DNA from 3 places in the Companilactobacillus alimentarius DSM 20249 genome. Region 3 is predicted to be linked to each of the others. Evidence: predicted binding sites of a transcription regulator. Region 3 holds the regulator's gene; each other region holds the start of a gene.
The links. The regulator LexA, encoded in region 3, represses DNA repair genes until DNA is damaged. The targets are predictions, from matches to a motif close to CNAACANNTGTTNG.

Region 1 (5,735 bases), 310 kb from region 3:
AAATATTGGTGCCAGAAGACTTTCAACCGTACTAGAAAAAATTCTAGCTGATATTCTTTATGAAGGTCCAGACATGCAGATGGGTGATATTACAATTACACGTGAGTACGTTCGTCAACAAGTCGGAAAGATTGCAGAAGATCAAGATCTATCACGCTACATTCTATAGGGGGCAATTATGACAGTCTATCAATTGAAAAATGATTTTTTAACAGTAAAAGTAGAATCATTGGGTGCTGAAATTATTAGCGTCAAAAATAATGAGGGTGTAGAGTTCATGTGGCAAGCTAACCCTAATGTCTGGGGAAGACATGCACCAGTCTTATTCCCAATTGTGGGTCGTTTAAAAGATAATCATTATTTTATTGATGATCAAGAATACAAAATGACGCAACATGGTTTCGCTAGAGATCAAGAATTTACACTCGACTCTCAAACAGATTCTCAATTAGTGCTGAGCTTAACAACGAGTGAAGCTAGTTTAGAGAAATATCCCTATCATTTTAAATTGAGGATTGTTTATCAATTAGTTAAGGGTACACTCCAAATTTCCTACCTAGTCGACAGTTTGGAAGATTCAGAAGATATGTACTTCTCGATTGGAGCCCATCCGGGATTTTCAGTACCTTTTGAAAAGGGACTGAATTATGAAGATTTCAACGTTTCGGTTGATCCTAAGGAATCAAGAACTTTAATTCCTATTAATGGCGAGACTGGAAATGTAGATCTTAATAACGAGAAGAAAGTTGAGAATCAAGATTTTCAATTAAAACATGATGCCTTTGTTAAAGATGCGATTGTTTATCGTTTGAATGAACCAACACAAGTAACTATTGCTAGTGAAAAAAGTCAGCATCAAGTAATCTTAGACACAGGGAATGCTAAATTCTTCGGTATGTGGTCGTCTTATCCAACTGAGGGCAATTTTATGTGTATTGAGCCTTGGTGGGGGATAGCCGATCGAGAGGACTCTGACAACCAATTTAAGTCTAAGTATGGTATCAATCGTTTAGCTCCAGGTAATCAATTTGAAGCTTACTTTAGTATTTCGATTAAATAATTAATTAAAAGAAACCAAAACAAAAAGTCTGGTACTGGATTTAATCAGTAGCAGACTTTTTGGGGTTGAAAATTTTTAATGAGAACGATGATTAGAACGATATTGAGCTCTAGTTGGAAGAGAACTATTATTTTGAAGATTGTTACGATGAATATTTTGCTGGCTGATCTTTTTACTATTTAATTTGTTGACAATAATATGCCAGATCAAAAATCCGAAGCCAATAATAAAGCCTAAAATGATCCAAACTATTAAATCTTGATAAACATTGTCAGAATTGCTCAAGCCGATAAATCCGAACAAACCTAAAATAACGGCGCTAATAATGTCGCCACCTAAATTAGTTTTGTTTCTGGTAGCTATGTAGACAATACCAACAGCAAGATAGCCGATTGATAAAATAATTCCTGCAGAGCCGCTGGTGTTACCTTTGTTTTCAAGAACATTTACGAATCCCGCTGCACTGCTTTCAAAGAAGATAAATACCGATAAGATAATCATTAAAATGCCGACTACCAATTTTGTCACTTTCATAGAAATCACCCCGATAAGTTATTTTAATCCCGTTTGACTTTTACTGCTGACCTTGTCGTTGGCGATATTAACAGACAAGGTAGCGCCTTCATCGCCATTTAAACCGGAGGTGTATTTGAGGACTTTCATCTGCATCCCATTGACGGATGATTCACTATAGTCATTAGGTTTGCCCAGTTTTTTGATGATGTTTTCAGTAGTTTGCCCAGTTTTTATTTGTTGGTATTGTGCCAAACTTATTTTTTTAGATCGACTCACTTTTAGGCCAATCAAGGCTTTGGTAACAGCGTGATCATTGTAGAAATGAATGATCAATTTAGAATTCTTATTTCCATTAGCAATTTTGGTCCAAGTCTCTATTTTTGTTTGAACACCATCGACTTTACTAGTGGTGCTAGTAGTTGGTTTGCCAAAAAATTTAATAAGATCATTAAGAGACATTCCATCTTTTTCACTGATATAAGTACCGTTATATTGTTTTAAAGTAATTCCGGTAACTTTTTTGGTAGTTTTCTTTTTCTCAGGCTTTTTTTTACTAGATTGAGTAGTTTTAGCAGTTTCGTTTCCAGGATTATAATAGTATCCTGTAAGCCCTCCTATAAGACCGCCGATAATTAATATAACAATAATTAACCAGAACCACCATTTTTGATAAAATGGTTTCCTGATGGGTTTTAAATGATGAATTTTACGATACTCAGCTCTACTAGGATACTTATGATTATCCATATTAAAATCCCCCTAAAAAAACATAGATACTTTATGAATATTTTATCAGTAACAAGCAAGTTTTACGTCAAATTTAAAAAATTGGTAATAAAAAACAAGATCAATTTTGACCTTGCTTAAAATGAAAAATCTATTTTTGTTGCTCGCGTTGTTGTTTCTTATATTTCAAGCCAATCGGAACTAAATTTTCCTTTCCCTTAAGCAAACGCTTGATGTTAGGGATGTGACGTACGTAGATAATGATAGTCACTATGGCAGCTACGATTGTTAAAATCCAATCGTGAAGAAATAGAGATGCTATTGTAAAAAATAGAACCGTAGTTAAACTGGCAACACTGACCATACTAGTAACATAGACGATAGTTGCTAGAACAATGAAACAAATTAAAAATAATAGTGGATTGTAGGCTAATAGGATACCAGCGCTGGTTGCCACAGCTTTGCCACCTCGAAATTTTAAGAAAATTGAGAAACAATGTCCGATAACAGCGAAGATTCCAATAAAGAGAACCCAGTGCCGGTCTAGATTGAAAAATAGAGGCATCAGTGCGCCCAAAGTTCCTTTTAGAATATCGATAATCAGCACCACTGTTCCAGCATATTTTCCGAAAACACGATAAGCATTGGTAGTACCGACATTGCCACTACCATAATCAAAGATATTCTTGTGAAAGAATATTTTCCCCACTAGATAAGCCGTTGGAAACGAACCGATTAGGTAGGCTAATATTGCACAAATGAGAAGTTTCATTAAAAAATCACTCTCTTAGCTTTAATTTTTTGGTATATTGTAACTCTATGGTGCTTTTATAAGAATTATAGATACCAACTTAGACATTATCCACTATTTTACCAGAAATTAAAAGATTTCTTATGTACGAACATATATTCGTGTTAAGGTAATAGTGTTATAATATTGAAATATTGAATTATGTAGTAAATGAAAAGGAATGATATAAATGCCAAAATCATCTTATGATGATTCGTCAATTCAAATCCTTGAAGGATTAGAAGCTGTACGAAAAAGACCGGGTATGTACATTGGCTCCACTGATTCACGTGGTTTACATCACTTGGTTTATGAAATTGTTGATAATGCTGTCGATGAAGCTTTGTCAGGTTTCGGTAAAGAAATCAACGTTACGATCAATAAGGATAGTAGTATTACTGTCGTCGATCATGGACGGGGAATGCCCACAGGAATGCACTCGAGTGGGAAACCTACTATCGAAGTTATTTTGACAGTGTTACATGCCGGGGGTAAGTTCTCAGAGAACAGTTATAAGACCTCTGGTGGATTGCACGGTGTTGGTTCTTCAGTTGTTAATGCTTTGTCTGAATGGATGACTGTTAGAGTTGTTCGTGATCATAAGGTTTATGAAGAACGTTTTGAAAAAGGCGGTCATCCCGTTGGAACTTTGAAGAAAACCGGATCTACCAAAGAAGGTAGTGGTACTACGATTAGTTTTAAACCTGATGCAACGATTTTTCAGACCACAAAATTTAATTATGATACTTTGGCCGAAAGATTGCGTGAATCAGCTTTCTTGCTAAAAGGTGTTAAATTTACTATAACCGATAAACGCGGCGAAGAAGATAAACAAGACATTTTCCACTATGAAGATGGAATCCAATCTTTTGTTAAGTATTTAAACGAAGGAAAAGACGCCTTAGGTGGAATCTTTTATGTTGAGGGAACTAATTCAGATATTGAAATTGAATTTTCTGGTCAATATAACGATGGTTATTCGGAAAACATTATTTCATTTGTCAATAATGTTCGAACTGCTGATGGCGGGACACATGAAGCCGGAATGAAGTCTGGTTTAACCAAAGCTTTTAATGACTATGCTCGAAAAGTTGGACTTTTAAAGGAAAATAGTAAGAATCTTGAAGGTAGCGATGTTCGTGAGGGACTCTCAGCTATCATTTCCGTTCGCATTCCAGAAGAGATCCTCCAGTTCGAAGGTCAAACTAAAGGTAAATTAGGTACACCTCAAGCTCGTGGTGCGGTTGATCAATTGGTTTATGAACAGATGAGTTTCTATTTGATGGAAAATGGCGAACAGGCTCAAATGTTAGTTAAAAAGGCTCTGAAAGCTCGTGAAGCTCGAGATGCTGCTAGAAAGGCTCGTGAAAGTAGTCGTAGTGGTAGAAAGAATAAAAAAACTGATGGTTTATTGTCTGGTAAATTAACCCCAGCTCAATCGAAAAATCCTGATAAGAATGAATTATTCTTAGTCGAAGGTGATTCCGCTGGTGGCTCTGCCAAGCAAGGTCGGGATCGTAAATTTCAAGCAATCTTGCCTTTACGTGGTAAAGTCTTGAATACACAAAAAGCCAAGCTGGAAGATATTTATAAAAACGAAGAGATCAACACGATGATTTATACAATTGGCGCTGGAGTCGGAGCTGATTTTAAATTAGAGGATCGTAATTATGACAAGGTCATTATCATGACCGATGCTGATGATGATGGGTCACATATTCAGATTTTGTTGTTGACATTCTTTTATCGTTATATGCGTCCATTAGTTGAATCAGGACATGTCTATATTGCTTTGTCACCTCTTTACAAATTACAAAAGGGTAAGGGCGCTAAAACAAAAATAGAATACGCCTGGACTCCTGATGAGTTGCAAGAAGATATTAAAAAAATGGGTAAAGGCTATGAATTACAAAGATTCAAAGGTCTTGGTGAAATGAATGCTGATCAACTTTGGAAGACCACAATGGATCCAACAAATCGGATTCTGATCAGAGTCAATATTGATGATGCAGCCTTAGCTGAACGCCGTGTTACTACGTTAATGGGTGACAAGGTTAAACCAAGACGAGATTGGATCGAAGATAATGTCCGCTTCAATGGAACTGAAGAGGGAGATCATATCTTGGAAAAAGTCGATGACGATACTGATCCGATTGATAGTAAACTTGTCGACGATTTATTGAATAAGGAATAGGTGATAGATAGTGACTGAAAATTCTCCTAAAATTCAAGATATTTCGCTCGAAAAAATCATGGGAGATCGATTTGCGAGATATTCAAAATCAATTATTCAAGAAAGAGCGTTGCCAGATATTCGTGATGGCTTAAAACCAGTTCAACGGAGAATTCTTTATTCAATGTTTTTGGATGGTAATACTTACGACAAAGGCTTTCGGAAGTCAGCCAAGGGTGTCGGTAATGTTATGGGTAATTTTCATCCCCATGGAGATTCCTCCATCTATGAAGCTATGGTTCGTTTGTCTCAAGACTGGAAATTAAGAGCTCCCTTGATTGAAATGCACGGAAATAACGGTTCAATGGATGGGGATCCACCTGCCGCTATGCGTTACACCGAAGCTAGATTAAGCAAAATTTCTATGGAAATGTTACGGGATATCAATAAAGATACCGTTGATGAAGAAT
Region 2 (5,735 bases), 1.0 Mb from region 3:
CAACCACTATGCAATAAACAGTGGTCAAGCAGGACTCAATCTGACCTATCCTAATCTTGCCGTTAAGGACTCTGTGGCTGTTCATGAACTTGGTCATGCCTTGGGGCTAGCGCACAGCTCAGATAGACACTCCGTCATGTACCCCGTTGATCAAGGTGAATCTTCCCTATCCCGTGGCGACATTGAAGGCTTAAAATCAATTTATCAAAACTAAAAGCAGATCTAAGTATTTTCCAAGAAAATATCCAGACCTGCTTTTTTAATTCAAATTTTTATCTTTACCCTCACGAACGCTCTTAATCCAACGAGGCGAATAACCAAATTCCAACGAAATCTCCTGATTAGTCATCCCATTCAATTGTCCTTCTCGGATAGCCTTTTTCAAAGCCACACGATCGTACATTTTCATCGGCAACTGTAATTGAGTACCTCGAAATAAGTTATATATTTTGATCAGATCTTCTTCCCCAACAATGTCATACAGAGCTTTATATGTTGGATGCAACATATTGTAATTTAATTTACTACGCATTTTTAGTCCCCTTACAGAAATGTTTTTTTCTAACATCATTAAAATATCAAAGATGGTATGACACTAAAAATACGTTATACATGCAAGATTACATACACTAAGAAGTGTATTTTACAGGGAAAACAGAGTTATATCTAACATTTTATCAAAGCTATCACGCGACAATATTTTCTGATTGCTAAAGCGATCATTTCCCACATGAATAATTTCACCAACAATTAAATTTTTCAACATTCTTGAAATAATTAATTGATATTTTGAATCTTTTATTAAAGGCTCTAATAAATCATTCAAAATGTGATCAACTACTAAAAATCTGCTATCTAAATCTTTGTCATGAGTTTTCTTTGTTGGAATACTCAAAATCTGTTGCGTTACCAAGAAATGACTTAATGAAAACTGGACACTGACGTGAGCAAAAGCTTTTAAGGCCTCTTTACCTGAAAGGCCCATTAAATCAGCTTGTAATCTCTGAGTCAATCGATCATAGAAATGGTCAGCAATGGCAACTTTTAAAGCTGTCACATCGGGATAGTAATTATAAATTGCTTGAGCACGCGTCCCTAAGAGTCTACTTAATTTAGTGAAGGTCAATGTTTCTTGAGTATTTATTATTTTTATTGCAGCCAAAATAATTTTTTCTTTCGACAATGTACGTACAGTCAATTTACTTCCCCCTTAGTCGACTTCATTTTAAACAAATGATGTATCTGCGACAATTGGGGACCACTACTAATTTATTTAAGCTTTATTTTGTAATTGAACCTTAGCAAGATGTTCCCTTCTAAATAAGTAAAGTAAAATCACAATAACCAAAATAATTAAAATCATGGCTGTCAACATAATGCTGTGTATCCCCTGAAAGAAGATTCGTCTCATTTCTGGAATAAGATTTTCAGGCAAATACTTGGCATCAGCCGCATTACTCAATTTATTCATCATAGCCATCGTTATATTACCGTTACTATGTTTAACACCGTTCATCAAAGCAATATTTAAAATAACCCCATAAATAGAAGACATAAAGGTTTGACTGAGGATTCTTACTAAATAAGCAAACGACGTCGAGATTGGAACATCCCGAGTATCGACATCAAATTGCACGGCAATCAACAACGCATTAAAGTAAATACCGACACCAAACCCTTCGAAGACTCCCATGATCAAAAGAAAGGTATAGCTAGCGGTTTGCTTGGCTAAGAACAACCCTAAGAAAGAAATCAAAAAGGCAACTGTTCCGATACCAATAATGTCATAACGACTCAATTTTCTTTGAATCAGTGGCTCTAATTCAGAACCAATAAAGTTAGAAATGGCTCCTGGAATCTGTGTCATTCCTCCAATTAAAGCACTCAACCCCATGATACCTTGAGCCCACATAGGAATATAGATATTGAAAGCAACAAATGAGCCCCACAATAATGCAAATAAAATTAAATCAATTACTAACTTCTCATTTTTGAACAAACGATTAGGAACAATTGGATCGTCTACTCTACTTTCAACTCGAGACATCCAAAAGATCAACACCGCTCCAATAACGATAAACAATAGAGTCATAAAAATAGAAGAAACTCCTAAGAGCTGAATTCCTACAAGGATTGAAGACAAACCTAAGACCATCAATATGGCGCCACGATAGTCGACCTTAGCATGATTGAGCGTCTCTTTAATCTTGAAAAAGAAAGCAATAATTAGAATCGACAGCAACGCTAAAGGCAAGTTAATGTAGAAGACCCAATGCCAACTGAACGTATCAACAATCCAGCCGCCAATCAGTGGCCCAATAATGGAAGTCCCACTGAATCCAGCTGAGGCAATCCCAATAACCTGTGACCGACGCTTAATATTCTTGAAAATCTGGGAATAAATAATAAATGGAATAGTGTTCATTCCACCAGCCCCAATTCCCATCACACTTCTAGCAGTAATGAACCAAATAATATTTGGAGCCAGTCCTTGGAACAAAGCTCCAATCATGAAGACTATCGTCGCCGTAATATAGGCCACTTTGTTTCCACGCTTTTCACCAAATTTACTCCATAACGGTGTTGAAACGGCCATCCCTAACAAAAATATGGCTACGATCCAGCCCATGTATTGAATACCATGCAAATCACTAATAATTGCTGGCAAAGCAGTATTAATAATTGTCGCATCCAGACCAGCCATCATATTCGATAAAACTAATGCAAAAGTAACTAAAATTTTTCTATTTCTACTCATATCCTTACTTCTTTCCCCTAGTTCAACAAAAAATAAGACCTACACAAATGTGCAATGTCTTACCTTTTTGAGCATGCAAATATGATATTTACTGAAAACAATTCTCTACTTTCCAATTATAGACTTAATCATTTAAACGTACAAATTGTAATGGTATAATATGAAGAACATACGTTTGCATAGTTAGGAGAAATTTCATGTCACAAGACAGAACATATATGGCAATTGATTTGAAATCATTTTACGCCTCAGTCGAATGCATCGCCCACAAATTGAATCCACTCAAAGATAATTTAGTTGTTGCCGACAATTCACGGACTGATAAAACTATCTGTTTAGCCGTTTCTCCTGCACTGAAAAAGTTCGGTGTGCCCGGACGTCCCAGATTGTTTCAGGTGGAACAAATGGTCTACAAATTAAACCGCGAGAAGATGATTAAAGCTCCACATCATCGTTTAACAAAATATGCTTCAATTGATCGACAACATCTATTAAATTCTCCCACTCTAAAAATTGGTTACAAAGTTGTTAAACCTCGCATGAATTTCTACATGAAGAAAAGTGCAGAAATTTATGGAATCTATTTAAGGTTTATCGCCGCAAAAAATATTCACGTTTACTCAATTGATGAGGTCTTAATGGACGTTACCGACTATTTAAATCAACACGACATTTCCGCCCACGCTTTGGCTAAAACTATCATTCAACAAATTCAAGCGGAGACTGGTATTACCGCCACTGCCGGTATTGGAACCAATCTTTATCTAGCCAAAGTAGCGATGGATATCGTAGCCAAACACATTCCCGGTGACCGCGATGGCGTAAGAATTGCTCAAATGAACGAATTCCAGTATCGAAAATTACTCTGGGCCCATCAACCCTTAACTGATTTTTGGCGTATAGGTCATGGATATTCAAAACGTCTGGAAAAATTAGGTTTAAACACCATGGGAGATATTGCTCGATGTTCCTTAGGGACCTTATCTGATAAATTAAACGAAGAAATCCTCTATCATGAATTTGGCAAAAATGCTGAATTATTGATTGATCATGCCTGGGGACACGAAACAACGACTTTAAATGATATCAAAAATTACCATTCCGACAACCACGGCATCTATTCCAGTCAAGTTTTGACAAAACCTACTTCTTACGCTGACGGGTTAAAAATAGTTCGTGGCATGAGCGACAATCTGGCGCTCGACTTAGTTCAAAAGAAACTAGTTACCAATCGTGTCGGTTTAATCGTTAATTACGATATTAAAAGTCTCCAACTCGACAACAGTTTTAATGGACAACTAGTTACGGATTATTATGGTCGCAAAACGCCCAAGCCCGACCATTCCCACTTGAAAATGGAATCCTTCACCTCTTCATCGAATGAATTACGCAATATTTTTAGGCAATTGTATGAGAGTACCACTAACGATAAATTATTGCTTCGTAGAGTCACTTTAACAGCTAATAATTTAATTGATGAAAAAGATTCTCAGAAGCAAATTGCCTTTAAACAAACCGATTTATTTTCCGATACTCATCAAGAAATTATTCAAGAGCATAATTCACAGACTAAACGTAAGCGTGACCGCAAAATTCAAGAAACCATTTTAGAGCTACAGAAAAAATTTGGCAGTCGCAATGTTGTTTTAAAAGCGTCGGATTTAGTAAAGGGATCAACGACGATTGAACGAAATAATCAGATTGGGGGACACCACGCCTAATGGATGAGAAAAAGCTAATCGAACAACAAATTTTCAATGATACTTCAAAGTACCAAGACATTATGAACTTGCCTTATCACGTATCTAAACGTCACTTACCTATGGCTCAGATTGATCGGGCCGCTCAATTTGCTCCCTTTAGTGCTTTAGATGGCTTTAATAGCTTGATCAAAGAAAAGACTAAAGATTACACACGCAAAAAATATAGCACCGCAGACGATGAAAGAAAGATTATGCACCAGTTACATTATTTGCAAAATAATCCTGTCAAAGTCGATGTCAATTACTTCAATGACGAATCAGGTTATTACGAACATCTTAAAGGATATCTGCAAAAGATTGAACCTCAAAAAGGACGTGTCAGTTTTAATGAAATATCGATTGTCATCGTTAATATTCGTCAAATAAAAATAGACAAACACAATAAGTAAAATCACTTATCACGTTTGCCTTAATCTTATTTATCTTCTTCTAAAGTGCCATCACGCATTACGAAGACTCGGTCAGTGGCTTTTAAAAGTCTCGTGTCATGTGTAATCATGATAACGCCCTGATCTGATTTATGGGCAATTTTAGCTAGCAATTCCACCACTTGCTCAGCACGTTTCGTATCCAAACTGGCAGTCGGTTCATCCGCCAAAATAATGTCTGGGTTATTATATAACGACCTAGCAATGGCAGCCCGTTGCCTTTCACCACCAGACAAGTTACTAGGATAATTATTAGCAACTTCTTGTAAATCCAGCATTTCTAACAATTCATCTGGACTCATTTTCTTCTTTGACTTATGAGTAAACTTGTCAACAAGCTTGAATTGTTCTCGAACCGTCAAAAAGGGAATCAAATTAGACGCTTGAAGAATGAAGCCAAATTTATTAAATCTTAAATCAGTTTTCTCTTTGGAATTCAATTCTGTCACGTTACTGCCATCAATCCAAATCTCTCCGGAAGTTGGTGTCTGTAACAACCCTAAAATAGTTAACAGAGTCGTTTTACCCGATCCAGAAGGTCCGATAATGGCCGAAAATTCACCCTTATTTAAAGTGAAATTAGTCTCGTGTAACGCTTCAACTAAAGTGTGACCAGATCCATATTGCTTCACAACATCTTTTACTTCTAATAAACTCATTAGACTAACCTCCTTCGATAGCTGATAATGGATCAATTTTTAGAACTTTGCGCATTGATAACGTCCCACCTAGCAATGCCATAATGACAATTGCACCAGTCAAGAGACCATAAGCTGGCCAATTACT
Region 3 (5,735 bases):
TCTGCAGAAGAGGAGTCATTCTCTAATGGATTACTAGAATACCCTCAATACACTAAGCCGGCCGATTTCCGCGGTAAAAAGGTCCCTGAGGTATTAACTAGTGGGGATCATGAAAAGATTCGTCTTTGGCGCTTAACGCAAGCTTTGAAGAAGACTTTAGAACGTCGTCCTGATTTATTAGAAACAGCTAAACTGACTGATGAAGAAAAAAAGCTTTTGCGTGAAATTCGTCAAAATAGATAGTTTACAATTTCGTTCAAATAAAGTATCATTGTAAGAGTGTTTGGACACATATTAACGATATTCCGCTGTATGTCAGAGATATATAAGAGTGTCGAATAGGGAGAAATTATTAATGAATAACTTAATTCAAGATATTACTAAAGAACAATTACGTTCTGACATTCCTGACTTTCGTAGTGGTGACACTGTTCGTGTACATGCTAAGGTTGTCGAAGGTAGCCGTGAACGTATTCAATTATTTGAAGGTGTCGTAATCAAGAGACATGGTTCAGGTATCAGTGCTACATACACTGTTCGTAAGATGAGTAATGGTGTTGGTGTTGAAAGAACATTCCCATTAAACACACCACGTGTTGAACAAATCGAAGTTATCAGACATGGTCGTGTACGTCGTAGCAAGCTTTACTACCTACGTGCTCGTACAGGTAAGGCTGCTCGTATTAAAGAACTCCGTCGCGACTAATTTAATACAGCATAATTAAAAAACTCTAACAACAAGTTTGAACTTGTTATTAGAGTTTTTTTTAGTTAGCTAGTTGATTATAGTATTCTAAGTAAAATTCAGTTGGTGATAAGCCGATGATTTTAGTCACACTAGTGTTTCTAGGTTCGGGAATACTCATCATATCTTTGGGCTGCAAAATGCCTAAAGCAGCCGCCTTAATTGTGAAACCATGAGTAACACAAATGATTTTTTCGTCAGGGAATTTAGCTACAGAATCTAGTAAAAAACTATTGACGCGTTTAATTACGTCGGTAAACTTTTCGCCCTCAGTGGCATAATTAGAATAGATTGGCTTGGCGTCATTCCAGTAATCGTTATAAGCATCAGGATAAGCCTTTCTTAAATCAGCATTTTTTCTTCCATCCCATTGACCATAGGAAATTTCTCTTAGTCGATTATCATAAGTGATTGGCAAATTAGTAGAAGAATTTAAAATATCAGCTGTCTGTTGGGCCCTTTTTAAGGGACTACAGATAATTCGATCAGCAAAACTGATATCAAATTTATCTTTTAAAGTTTTGGCCTGCTCTTGTCCATGTTCATTTAAATATGTGATTTCAGTATTAATATTGCCTTGTTTCATTTTTAGAACATTTGCCTTGGTCTGTCCGTGGCGAATTAGGTAGAATTCAGTCATTTGTTGCTCCTTTTCGATAAAAAAAGCCACTCACAATTGTAAGTGGTTAGAATTAAAAGATTTGTGAACGATATAATCCAACAACTTTACCAATTATTTCGACACTATCTAAAATAATTGGGTCCATTGTATCGTTTTCAGGTTGTAGGCGGTAATGTCCATTTTCTTGATAGAATCTCTTACATGTAGCCTCAATATCCTCAGTCATAGCAATTACGATTTCGCCATTGTTAGCAAAGTTTTGCTCATGTACAATAACGTGATCACCATCATAAATTCCACAGTTAATCATACTTTCGCCATGAATCTCAAGCATGAATAATTCACCGGACTCACGATTAAGGTCAGGTGGAATTGGGAAGTAACCATCAGGATTACGTTCAGCTGTGATTGGCTGACCCGCAGCGACAGCACCCAAAATAGGGATCTGTTTAGATTTGATACCGATAGAATTCAAACCGGCACCAGTTAATTCAATTGCCCTAGGTTTAGTAGGGTCGCGTTGAATGAAACCTTTCTTCTCGAGACGAGATAGGTGACCATGGACCGTCGATGTAGACGATAGATTCACCGCTTCACAGATCTCTCTGACAGTTGGTGGATAGCCATGTTCATCTAAATAATCATAAATACATTGTAAAATTTGTGACTGTTTAGAGCCTTCAGCTTTTGACATTAGAACACCTCATTGTTAATATCTTAGTTAGATTGTATCAAAATATAGGTGCAAGTTCAAACAAGTGTTCGATATAATAAGGGGAATTGAAAATTATGAACGAACAAGAGAAATTATTAAAAAGAATCAACGAACTAGCTCACAAAGCTAAGGACGGAACAATTACTAAAGAAGAAGAAGATCAGCAAGCTGAGCTTAGAAAAGAATATTTAAAGAACTTTCGAGCAAGTTTTAGATCACAACTAGAAATGACTCGTGTCTTTGATAAGCAAGGAAATGAGGTCACTCCCGAAAAAGTTAGAGAAATTCAACGTAAAAAGGGACTTCGTGACGATTAACACTTTCAATTAGTAGTTTTTTTTTGTAATATTAGTAGATGTATGGAAAGGGTGAAACATAAATGGGAACAACAATAATCGTTGGTATCTTAGCCTTATTAATCGGATTAGTCGGCGGATTCTTTATTGCCAGATGGTATATGAAGAAATACTTCCAAGATAATCCACCAATTAGTGCGGATATGATCAAACAAATGATGGCCCAAATGGGACAAAAACCATCACAAAAGAAGCTTAACCAATTAATGAGTACTATGAAAGCTTCACAAAAGAAGAAGTAGGAAAAGCTTTTGAGATTGAAATAACTCTCAGATATTTAATGAAAATAGGTCCAATAACTCGATTTCGGGTTATTGGACCTATTTTTGTGGAATTAATTTATATAAGTTTAGAATTTCTAAAAACAAATAGTTCGTTTATTATTGGCTATAAAAATTAATAATGTTTAAAAATATCCATTTGAAAACGATATATACGAACAATATTTAGCATTTTTAGAATTAAATACGTATTTTGTGTTGAAAGAATTTTCATAAATTGATAGAATTTGGTTACCAAGAACAGAAGGGTGGAAAACTAATGAATGATGTAGCAGTAGTTATGGGCTCAATTTCAGATTTGAAAATTATGCAGAATACTTTAGACGTCTTAAAAGAACTTCAAGTCAGCTATGAAGTCAAAGTGATTTCAGCACATCGAATGCCACAAGAGATGCTAAATTTTGCCAACAATGCTGAAAACAACGGTTTTAAAGTGATTGTGGCAGGTGCTGGGGGAGCAGCACATTTGCCAGGTATGATTGCTTCATCTACTAGTCTTCCGGTGATTGGCGTTCCGGTTCCATCTAAGTATCTAAAAGGGATGGATTCTTTATTGTCAATCGTCCAAATGCCAGCGGGTGTTCCTGTCGCAACAGTTTCTATCGGTGAAGCTGGAGCTAAGAACGCTGCTATCCTAGCAACGAAGATTTGTGCTTTGAATAATCGTCAATATGCTATTTCATTGGAAGATTACGTGCAAGCTATGCATGATCAATCATTAGAAAGTGGGAAAAATCTTGAATAAAGCAATTTTACCTGGTTCTACAATTGGGATCATTGGCGGAGGGCAATTGGGACAAATGATGGCTCTTTCAGCTAAAGAGATGGGATATAAGGTTATCATTTTAGATCCAACGGCAAATTGCCCGGCAGCACAAGTTTCAGATGACCAGATTGTTGCCAATTATGATGATTTGGAAAAATTAATTGCCTTAGCTAAGCGTTGCGATGTATTGACTTACGAATTTGAAAATGTCGACGCTGAAACGATTGCTGAAGTTAAAAAGTACACTCAGGTGCCACAAGGAACCAAAGCTTTAAGCATTACCCAAAACAGAATTTTAGAAAAAAATTTTATTGAAGAAAATGATTTTAGAACCGTTCCCCATGTTGTTATAAAAAATATTTTTGAATACCATCGAGCAATTGAAAAATTACAGGCTCCGGTGATTATCAAGACGATTACGGGCGGGTATGACGGTAAAGGACAAATTCTAGTGACAGATCCTGAAAATGTCTGCTTCGCAGAAATTGAACACTTATTGATGCAAGGTCCTTGTCTTGTTGAAAAAAAAATCAATTTGAAAAAAGAAGTTTCGGTTGTCGTCTCTGCTAATAGTCAAGGTCAGACTTCAGTTTTTCCAGTGATCGAAAATATTCATCGAGATAATATTTTACATTTAAGCAATTGTCCGGCGGCAATCAGTTCCAAGGCTAGTCAGCTCATTTATCAGATTGGAGAAAAATTAGCTCAGAATTTAGAACTAGTTGGGACGATGTGCATCGAATTTTTCATTTCAACCGATGATGAAGTTTTTGTTAATGAAATTGCTCCAAGACCGCATAACTCAGGCCATTTAACTATTGAAGCTTGTAATGTTTCACAATTTGAAGCTCATATTCGTGGCGTTTGTAATTTAGCAATGCCCAAAGTTGAACTATTAAAGTCGGCTGTGATGGTCAACCTTTTGGGTCAACATTTATTAAAAGCTAAAGAAGAATTGCCTGATCATGCAGGGTGGCATTTCCATGACTATGGTAAAGCTGAAATAAAGAATAATCGCAAAATGGGACATATCACTATTTTGACTGAAAAGATTGAACAAGAGAAACAAGCAATTGACAAAAATTTAATTTGGGATGTGTAGGTCATGGCAGAAAATAAATTGCTTTATGAAGGCAAAGCTAAGAACGTTTATCAAACAGAAAATGATGACGAATTATTGATGGTCTATAAAGATCAAGCAACGGCCTTTAATGGTAAGAAAAAAGAAGAATTACCTGGTAAAGGTGTATTAGATTGTCAGATTTCAGCCTTAGTATTCGATTATTTGATCAAGAATGGAATTGAAACACATCTGATCAAGAATTTATCAGATCACGAACAATTGGTGAAGAGTAGTGAAGTTTTCCCACTAGAAGTCGTTTTACGAAATATTACTTCGGGAAGTTTAGTTAAAAAATTTCAAGTTGAAAGTGGTCTGCGTTTAAGTGATCCCATTATCGAATTTTATTATAAAAGCGATGCTTTAGACGATCCTTTCATTAATGATTCCCAAGTTAAAGCCTTACGAATTGCTAACGATGAAGAAATCGCCTTCATTAAGCAAATGACTCTGAAAATAAATCAATTATTAGTACCATTCTTCTCCAAAAGTGGATTTGACTTAGTCGACTTCAAATTAGAATTTGGAAAAGTAAATGGAAAAATCATTTTGGTGGATGAATTTTCTCCAGATAATTGTCGTCTTTGGGATAAGAAAAGCCACGATTCAATGGATAAAGATGTTTTTCGTAAGCATGAAGGTGACTTAGTAAAAACTTATTTAGAAGTTCTAAAACGATTAGCAATGCGATAGGAGAAAATGATGAAATTAGTAAAAGTTTATGTGACACTGAAAACCTCAGTTCTGGATGCTCAAGGGGAAGCAATTAAATCAGCTATTCAAACCATGGGATATGATCACGTTTCGCAAGTTTCTATGGGTAAGTACTTTGAATTACGTTTTGATGATTACTCTCAATTGGATCAAGATGTCGATGCAATTTGCGATGAATTACTGACTAATCCTAATATCGAAACTTATCGTTATGAAATTGTGGAGGAAAAATAGATGAAGTTTGCAGTAGTGAATTTTCCTGGTTCCAACTGTGATATGGATCTCTATTATGCAATTAAAGATGGTATTAATGAAGAAGCTGAATTAGTTGATTACCGACAGAAAAGTCTGAATGGTTTCGATGGTGTCTTGATTCCGGGTGGCTTTTCATATGGAGATTATTTGCGTAGTGGAGC

Region 1: parE (DNA topoisomerase IV subunit B) is a predicted target of LexA. The motif match lies at 3,202-3,215, and genes of this name have one in related genera.
Region 2: LA20249_RS10225 (Y-family DNA polymerase) is a predicted target of LexA. The motif match lies at 2,923-2,936, and genes of this name have one in related genera.

The regions. Positions count from the first base shown of each region.
Region 1 is NZ_CP018867.1:501,488-507,222, forward strand. It holds gene hslU (ATP-dependent protease ATPase subunit HslU) at 1-169, shown strand, start outside; gene LA20249_RS02520 (aldose 1-epimerase family protein) at 179-1,060, shown strand; gene LA20249_RS02525 (hypothetical protein) at 1,136-1,594, opposite strand; gene LA20249_RS02530 (DUF3862 domain-containing protein) at 1,613-2,323, opposite strand; gene plsY (glycerol-3-phosphate 1-O-acyltransferase PlsY) at 2,454-3,074, opposite strand; gene parE (DNA topoisomerase IV subunit B) at 3,283-5,286, shown strand; gene parC (DNA topoisomerase IV subunit A) at 5,297-5,735, shown strand, end outside.
Region 2 is NZ_CP018867.1:2,142,483-2,148,217, reverse strand. It holds gene LA20249_RS10245 (M57 family metalloprotease) at 1-214, shown strand, start outside; gene LA20249_RS10240 (hypothetical protein) at 260-532, opposite strand; gene LA20249_RS10235 (TetR/AcrR family transcriptional regulator) at 644-1,198, opposite strand; gene LA20249_RS10230 (MFS transporter) at 1,274-2,758, opposite strand; gene LA20249_RS10225 (Y-family DNA polymerase) at 2,956-4,479, shown strand; gene LA20249_RS10220 (hypothetical protein) at 4,479-4,910, shown strand; gene LA20249_RS10215 (ABC transporter ATP-binding protein) at 4,937-5,608, opposite strand; gene LA20249_RS10210 (FtsX-like permease family protein) at 5,613-5,735, opposite strand, start outside.
Region 3 is NZ_CP018867.1:811,950-817,684, reverse strand. It holds gene trmD (tRNA (guanosine(37)-N1)-methyltransferase TrmD) at 1-243, shown strand, start outside; gene rplS (50S ribosomal protein L19) at 356-706, shown strand; gene LA20249_RS03945 (histidine phosphatase family protein) at 768-1,385, opposite strand; gene lexA (transcriptional repressor LexA) at 1,438-2,061, opposite strand; gene LA20249_RS03935 (DUF896 domain-containing protein) at 2,157-2,399, shown strand; gene LA20249_RS03930 (YneF family protein) at 2,462-2,680, shown strand; gene purE (5-(carboxyamino)imidazole ribonucleotide mutase) at 2,979-3,464, shown strand; gene purK (5-(carboxyamino)imidazole ribonucleotide synthase) at 3,457-4,587, shown strand; gene purC (phosphoribosylaminoimidazolesuccinocarboxamide synthase) at 4,591-5,298, shown strand; gene purS (phosphoribosylformylglycinamidine synthase subunit PurS) at 5,308-5,553, shown strand; gene purQ (phosphoribosylformylglycinamidine synthase subunit PurQ) at 5,554-5,735, shown strand, end outside.